Regions from separate parts of the Janthinobacterium tructae genome, predicted to be linked through region 1. Evidence: predicted binding sites of a transcription regulator. Region 1 holds the regulator's gene; the other holds the start of a gene.
The links. Region 1 encodes FliA, which starts transcription of late flagellar genes. Its sites were predicted from a motif close to CTAAAGTTTNNNNNNNNNNNGCCGNTA; they were not measured.

Region 2: the regulator FliA is predicted to act here: its motif matches at 1,886-1,912, upstream of FJQ89_RS23990 (DUF5610 domain-containing protein).

The regions. Positions count from the first base shown of each region.
Region 1 covers NZ_CP041185.1:2,916,333-2,920,383, reverse strand. The annotation lists gene flhF (flagellar biosynthesis GTPase FlhF) at 1-892, shown strand, start outside; gene FJQ89_RS12710 (MinD/ParA family ATP-binding protein) at 885-1,748, shown strand; gene FJQ89_RS12705 (RNA polymerase sigma factor FliA) at 1,793-2,524, shown strand; gene FJQ89_RS12700 (flagellar motor protein) at 2,506-3,252, shown strand; gene motD (flagellar motor protein MotD) at 3,258-4,046, shown strand.
Region 2 covers NZ_CP041185.1:5,467,793-5,471,843, reverse strand. The annotation lists gene FJQ89_RS23995 (GGDEF domain-containing protein) at 128-1,093, shown strand; gene FJQ89_RS23990 (DUF5610 domain-containing protein) at 1,200-1,814, opposite strand; gene sbcB (exodeoxyribonuclease I) at 1,961-3,409, shown strand; gene pyrF (orotidine-5'-phosphate decarboxylase) at 3,528-4,051, opposite strand, start outside.

The sequences.
Region 1 (4,051 bases):
GTGGGGCTCGACGCAGCAGCGCGAGCCGCAAAAAGCCGTGGTGCTGCGCGAAATGCTGGCCGCCGGTTTCTCGGCCAGCCTGGCGCGCTATCTGATCGACAAGCTGCCCGCCGGCCTCGATGGTGCGCAAAGCATGCGCTGGATCAAGACCGTCCTCAGCCGTAACCTGAATACCGTCGCCAATGAAGACGCCATGCTGGAGCAGGGCGGCGTGTTTGCGCTGGTCGGCCCGACCGGTGTCGGCAAGACCACCAGCACGGCCAAGCTGGCGGCCCGCTGCGTGATGCGCCACGGCCCGGAAAAGCTGGCCCTGATCACCACGGACGCCTATCGTATCGGCGCGCACGAACAGCTGCGCATCTACGGCAAGATCCTCGGCGTGATGGTGCATTCGGTGAAGGATGAAGCGGACTTGCGCATCGCCTTGAAAGAATTGAAGAACAAGCACACGGTACTGATCGATACGGTGGGCGTGAGCCAGCGCGACCAGATGGTCACGGAGCAGGTGGCCATGCTGTCGGGCGCCGGCGCCGACGTGAAACGTTTGCTGTGCCTGAACTCCACGGCGACGCAGGAAACCTTGAACGAAGTGGTGCGCGCCTACCAGGGCAGCGGCCTGGCCGGCTGCATCATGACCAAGCTCGATGAAGCGGCCTCGATCGGCAATGTGCTCGACGTGGTGATTCGCCAGAAACTCAACCTGTTTTATGTGTCGAACGGCCAGCGCGTGCCGGAAGACCTGTACCTGGCCGACCGCGGCTACCTGATCGACCGCGCCTTCAAGCTCAAGCGCGATGCGGCGGCGACGCAGTTTTCCGATGCCGAACTGCCGCTCCTGATGGCGCAGGCGGCCGCCCGCAACAATGAAGCGCGCGGGGTGCGTCTTGGCTAATTTCGATTTCGACCAGGCCGAAGGCTTGCGCCGCATGCTGGCTGGCCCGCAGCCGCGCGTGATGACATTTTTATCGGCCACGCCGCAGGACGACAAGGGCGCCATGCTGGTCAACCTGGGTGCCTCGCTGGTCTACGGCGGCAATGACGTGCTGCTGCTCGACGCCAGCGGCGGCAGCGATGGCGTCGCCGCGCGCCTGGGACTGGCGCACGGCGCCAGCCTGCGCGACGTGGCGCGCCAGCAGTGCGCCCTGAACCAGGTCATCCACCAGGTGCCGCAAGGCTTCGGCGTGGCCAGCCTGGGCGCGCGCAACCATCTGATGGACAGCATGGACTATGCGGGTGCGGAAGAACTGCGCCGCCTGGGCAAGACCTTCGAGGTGCTGGCGCGCCAGAGCGGCATCGTGCTCGTCGACGGCATCATGGCCGACGAGGGCGATTGCTTCCCCGTGCCGCTGATGGCCTCGTCCGACATCGTGGTGCAAGTGTCGACCAGCGCCACCTCAATCAAGGCCGCGTACTGCCTGATCAAGCGCCTGAGCCAGGAGCTGGGACGCCGTCCGTTCGGCATTCTGGTCACCGGCGCTTCCGAATCCGAGGCAAAAGTGGTATACGATAATATGGCGCAGGCGGCGAGCCGCTACCTGGCCGTGAAACTGACCTCGATGGGATCGGTGCCTGCCGATGAGTATCTGCACCGCGCGGCGCGTCTGGGCCGCAGCGTGGTCGATGCCTTTCCGCTGGCGGGAGCCTCGGTGGCGTTTCGCGGACTGGCCGAGCGGCTGGCCCGTTCGGCGGCGCCGGTGCTCGGTGGCACCTTGTACCAGACGGGGAGCCCGCACCAGTTCAGCGTCTGAATCCATCATCAGCACACGATAGCAGTTAAAACAATAAGCAGCCTATGTACACGGTCAAAGGGAAATCGAACAAGGACTATTTGCTGACGGAGCACATTCCGCTGGTGAAGCGTCTGGCGCACCATATGAAGGCGAAATTGCCGCCTTCGGTCGAGGTCGATGACCTGATCCAGGCCGGCATGATCGGCCTGCTCGACGCCATCAGCCGCTATGAAGAGACGCATGGCGCGCAGTTCGAGACGTATGCCGTGCTGCGTATCCGCGGCGCCATGCTCGACGAATTGCGCACCAGCGACTGGCTGCCGCGCAGCATGCGCCAGAACATGCGCAAGATCGAAGAGGCGATGAGCATCTTGCAGCAGCGCCTGGGACACCCGCCGACGGAGTCGGAAGTAGCAAAATTGCTGAAAATGTCGCTCGTCGATTACCAGGAAATGCTGGGCGACGGCGGCGGCCACCAGTTGCTGTACTACGAAGACTTTCATGACCCGGACGGCAATGACAGCTTTCTCGACCGCCATTGCGTGGACGAGGACAGCGACCCCTTGCGGTCCCTGCTCGATACTGATTTCCGGCAATCCGTGATCGATGCCATCGACGCGCTGCCGCCACGCGAGAAAATGCTCATGGGCCTGTACTACGAAGAAGAGCTGAACCTGAAGGAGATCGGCGCGGTGATGGGCGTATCCGAATCGCGCGTCTCGCAGCTGCATACCCAGGCCGTCGCGCGCCTGCGCGCAACCTTGAGGGAGCTGGCGTGGACTGGTCCAGCGTAATCGGGCTGGCGCTGGCGCTGGCGGGCCTCTTGGTCGGCCAGGCACTGGAAGGCGGCAAGATGGCCTCCCTGCTGCAGCCGGCCGCCTTTGCCATCGTGGTCATTGGTACCTTCGGCGCCGTGCTGCTGCAAACGCGGCTGCGCACCTTCGTGCGCGGCCTGGAAATGCTGCGCTGGGTCTTCCTGCCGCCAGCCGACACGCGTGCCGCGCTGGCGCGCGACATCGGGCAATGGAGCTTGACGGCGCGCCGCGACGGCCCGCTGGCGCTCGAACGCCTGATGGAAAACACGGCCGACCGCTTCAATGCCAAGGGCTTGCGCATGATCGTCGACGGCATCGCGCCCGACAAGCTGCGCCAGCTGCTCGACGTGGAAATCTCCGCCTACGAAATGGCCGAACGCCAGGCTGTCAAGGTGTGGGAATCGGCGGCCGGCTATTCGCCCACCATCGGCATCCTGGGCGCCGTGCTGGGCCTGATCCACGTCATGGAAAACCTCACCGACCCGAGTAAGCTGGGCAGCGGCATTGCCGTGGCGTTTGTCTCGACGATTTATGGCGTCGGCCTGGCCAATCTGCTGTTCCTGCCGGTGGCGAACAAGCTCAAGGCCATCGTCTCGCGCCGCGTGCTGCAGTATGAAATCACTGCCGCCGTGCTGTACGACATCGCCACGGGCGACCACACGCGCATCATCGAAGAGCGCGTGGCCAGCCTGCTGCACGAGCATTGAGCATGATGCGGCGCGCGCGCAGGAAGTATGACGAGGAACCGGACAACCAGGACCGCTGGCTGATCTCGTACGCCGACTTCATCACCTTGCTGTTCGCCTTTTTCGTCGTCATGTATGCGATTTCGCAAGTCAACGAAGGTAAATACCGCGTCTTCCAGAATGCCATCGGCCAGGCCTTCAGCCTGGAAAAGGGCGCGCCGCCCATCATCATGGAAGCGCCGCAAGCCATTCCCTTGCCGAACCCCGCCCTGAAACGCCGCACGGAAGCCATCCGCCGCGAGCGCGAACACATGACGCGCCTGGCGCAGGACCTGACATCGACCCTGGCGCCGCTGGTCAAGGAAGGCAAGGTGCGGGTGACGCAGACGAGCCGCGGCGTGAGCGTGGAAATCAATGCCAGCGTGCTGTTCGACCCGGGCGCCGCAGGGCTGACGATGGAGTCGGACCAGGCCTTGCGCGCCGTGGCCGTGCTGCTCAAGGATGACACGCACGACGTGCAGGTGGAAGGGCATACGGATGTGCAGCCGATCAGCAATTCGACCTTTGCCTCGAACTGGGAATTGTCGGCCGCGCGCGCCAGCGCCGTGGTGCGCCTGTTCATCGCGAGCGGCGTGCAAGCCTCGCGCCTGACGGCCGTGGGCCACGCCGACAACATCCCCGTGGCGCCGAACGAAACGCCGGAAGGGCGCGCGCGCAACCGCAGGGTCGCCGTGACGATTTTGTCGGGTATCCCCGAGACGGTGACGGAAGTGCCGACGCCGCCCGTCGCACCTGCTCCGGCTCCCGCCAACTGAACCCT
Region 2 (4,051 bases), 2.6 Mb from region 1:
TAATTGTCGTATTTCCCACAGTAAGTGACATCAAGCAAGCCTTTGCCGTTACAGCCAAGGCCGCTTTACGCTATCATGAAGCTACCGGCCCTCTGCTCGCGCGCGCCGGCTTTTTGAAAGTATGATTGTGGAACAGATTGGCAACTTCGGCGCTTCAGGCTGCAACATCGGCGATTTACAGCTATTTAGCGATGCTGCGGACAGCCAGACGGCTGCGATGCTGGCGCCCTGTCCCGTCATGCGCCTCGAAGCGGGCGAAGCCATTGCCGACAGCCAGGGCACCAGCCTGTACATCGTCCTGCGCGGCTCGCTGGCCGTGGCAGCCGACACCCACACGGGCATGGATGACGGCACCGTCAGCAAGGTCTTGCCCGGCGAAAGCGTGGGCGAACAATCGGTACTCGATGAAGCGAGCAACCTGGCCGCCATTTCGGCCCTGGAAGAAACCGATTTGCTGGTGATCGACGCGGCCGTCGTCTGGGAATTGATCGAACAATCGAACGGCCTGGCGCGCAACCTGCTGCGCTTGCTGTCCTTCCGCATCCGCGCCGCCAATGCCCTGTTGCGCCGGCGCCAGAAACTGGGCGAATTCTACCGCCAGCTGTCGATGGTCGACAGCCTGACGGGCCTGTACAACCGCGCCTGGCTGACCGACTTACTGCCGAACATGATCATCACCGCCCACGCCAGCGGCTCGCCGCTGTCGCTGGTGATGATAGACCTCGACCATTTCAAGCGTTTCAACGACACGCACGGCCACCAGGCGGGCGACCAGGCGCTGCGCATCGCCGCGCAAGTGCTGGGCGCAGCCCTGCGGCCGACGGATTTTGCCGTGCGCTATGGTGGCGAGGAAATGATGGTGATCTTGCCCGATACCAACGAACACGTGGCCCTGCGTGTGGCCGAGCGCCTGTGCGAACGCATGCAGCACGCCGTCATCTTCGCCGACATGCGCAGCGCGCTGCCCCACATCACAGGCTCCTTCGGCGTGGCCAGCCTGGCGGCCGAACAGGACGACGAGGCGCTGATCGCGGCCGCCGACGCGGCGCTCTACCGGGCCAAGGCATCAGGCCGCAACCGCGTAAGCACCTGAGAAAACGCCCATGGCGTCGTTGCAATGCCTCGTCGTACATTCGTACTGCCTTCGGCACTGCGCCTAGCCCTGGACATTTTCTCAGGCGCTTCCGGCGTAATAATGATCAGGCGGCCTTGCTGTCGGCCGGCTTGGCCGCATCATCCTTCTTGCTGCTGTGCGCGGCAATGAAATCCGCATAGCCCTTCTGCACCAGCTCGTACGTCTTGTCGATATTGCCGGCGATATCGCCATTCAGTACTTTCAAGCCGTCCAGGATGTCGCGCGCTTCCTTGAAGCCTTTTTCCATGCCGCCGCTGATGGTGTCCATGAACTTGCTCAGGGCCGCATCGTCGTCCATGCCGGGATTCTGTTTTTTGAACGCGTCAAAAAAACCCGTCGACAGCGACACGATGCGGCTCGCCGTCGCTTCGGCGCTATTGTCTTGCGAGGCCGCGTTCTGGATCGCATCGTCGCCGTACTGAGCCTTCAGCGCTTCATTGATATTCGTGATGGCCGTCTTGTACAGCAGCGCCAGCGGCTCGTTTTCCGAACCGATCGAGACATTCAGCGACGCCTGCATGATGGAGGCGTTCAACTGCAGCTTGCTGCGCTCGTTCACGCTCATTTCAGTGTTGACGCCATCCTTTTTCTGGACTTTATCGTCCTTGCCGGCAACGCCCGTACTGACGGAAGTCACGGAAGGGGTGGAATTGCCGCTTGCGGCGATGGGAATTGACACGATAGACCTCCTTGAACGGGCAATATATGCCACCATGCGGGAAACGCCATGATGACCATCCTCTCGTGTAGTATCGGCAGGTTTTCAGAAAACTGTAGCCGCGACGCTTTGAGCGGCCCAGATAACCAATTAAGCAACGACCATCAATGACTACCCAGACTTTCCTTTGGCACGACTACGAAACCTTTGGCGCCCAGCCGCGCCGCGACCGCCCGGCCCAGTTCGCGGCCATCCGCACGGATGCCGAACTCAACGAGATCGGCGAGCCCATCATGCTGTATTGCCAGCCTGCAAATGATTTCCTGCCCGACCCGCAAGCGTGCCTGATCACCGGCATCACGCCGCAGCAATGCTTGCAGCTGGGCGTGCCGGAGCACCAGTTCGCCGCCACCATCGAAGCGGCCTTTTCGGAACCGGGCACCATCGGCGCAGGCTACAACACCATCCGTTTCGACGATGAAGTCACGCGTTTCCTGTTCTGGCGCAACCTGATCGACCCGTATGCGCGCGAATGGAAAAACCACTGCGGCCGCTGGGACATCCTCGACGTGGTGCGCATGACGCACGCGCTGCGCCCTGAAGGCATGCAATGGCCGAAGCGCGACGATGGCCAGACCAGTTTTAAACTGGAACACCTGAGCAAGGCCAATGGCCTGCTGCACGAAGCGGCGCACGATGCGCTGTCCGACGTGCGCGCCACCATCGCCCTGGCCCGCCTGATCCGCGAAAAGCAGCCGAAACTGTTCGAATTCTGCCTGGCCCTGCACAAGAAGGACAAGGTCGCCAGCGAAATGGGCATGCACCTGGCCGCCAGCGAGCGCCAGCCCTTCCTGCATGTGTCGGGCATGTTCCCCGCCGAACGCGGCTGCCTGGGCATCGTCTGGCCGCTGGCCACGCACCCGAGCAATAAAAATGAAATTCTCGTCTGGGATTGCGCCTACGACCCGCGCGAACTGTTCAGCCTGGACGCCGACACGATCCGCACGCGTTTGTTCACGCGCAAGGAAGCCATGCCGGAAGGCATGACGCGCCTGCCCGTGAAAAGCGTGCACCTGAACAAGTCGCCCATGCTGGTCGGCAATTTAAAGACCCTGTCGCCGGCCATGGCCGCGCAATGGGGCATCGATGTGGATGCGGCGAAGGTCAACGCCCGGCTGGCCGCCACGGCGCCGAACATGGATGCGATCTGGGCCGAAGTGTTCCAGCGCCCGGGCGCGAACGTCGCGCTGGACGTGGATGAGGATTTGTACAACGGTTTCGTCAGCAACGACGACCGCCGCCTGCTCGAATCCTTGCGCCGCGACACGCCGGCCAAGCTGGCCGCGGCCCGCCCCTCGTTTGCCGACGAGCGCCTGCAGGAATTGCTGTTCCGCTACCGCGCCCGCAATTTCCCGCAAACCCTGAGCGAAGCGGAAAGCCTGCGCTGGGAACAGCACCGCGCCGCCCGGTTGTTCGACGGCGACGGCAACGCCCGCACCATCGAGATGCTGTTTACGGAAATCGACGTGCTGTCGGAGTCCGTGGATGAGCGGGGAGAAGAGATACTGGGCGAGCTGTACGATTACGCGGAGATGGTCGCGCCCATGCGCGACTGAAGTACCAAGCCGGGTAGGTCGGATTAGCGGGGCAAAGCCCCGCGTAATCCGACAATATTGTTGACGTTACCGGTGGTGTCGGATTACGCGGCTACGCCGCTAATCCGACCTACGCCGCTTAAACCGCACGGTGTTGATTGATCGCATCGCGCGTCTCGATCGCCACGCGGCGCGCCGCATCGGCATAGTCTTCGCCCGCTTGCGGCGTGGCGTAGATGATGGCGCGCGACGAGCTGATCATCATGCCCATGCCGTTCGCCGTCTGGCCCGCGCCGACGGTGGCGGCGATATCTCCGCCCTGGGCGCCGATGCCGGGCACCAGCAGCGGCATGTCGCCCACGATGGCACGCACTTGCGCCAGTTCTTCAGGGAAAGTGGCGCCGACGACGAGTGCGCACTGGCCGTTCTTGTTCCACTTCTCGGCCACCAGGCGCGCCACGCGCTGGTACAGGGGCACGCCGTCCGTGTCGAGAAATTGCAGGTCCGAGCCGCCCGGGTTCGAGGTGCGGCACAGGATGATCACGCCGCGGTCCTTCCACGCCAGGTAGGGATCGAGCGAATCTTCGCCCATGTAGGGGTTCACGGTGACGGCGTCGGCGCCATAGCGCTCGAACGCTTCGCGCGCGTATTGCGTGGCTGTCG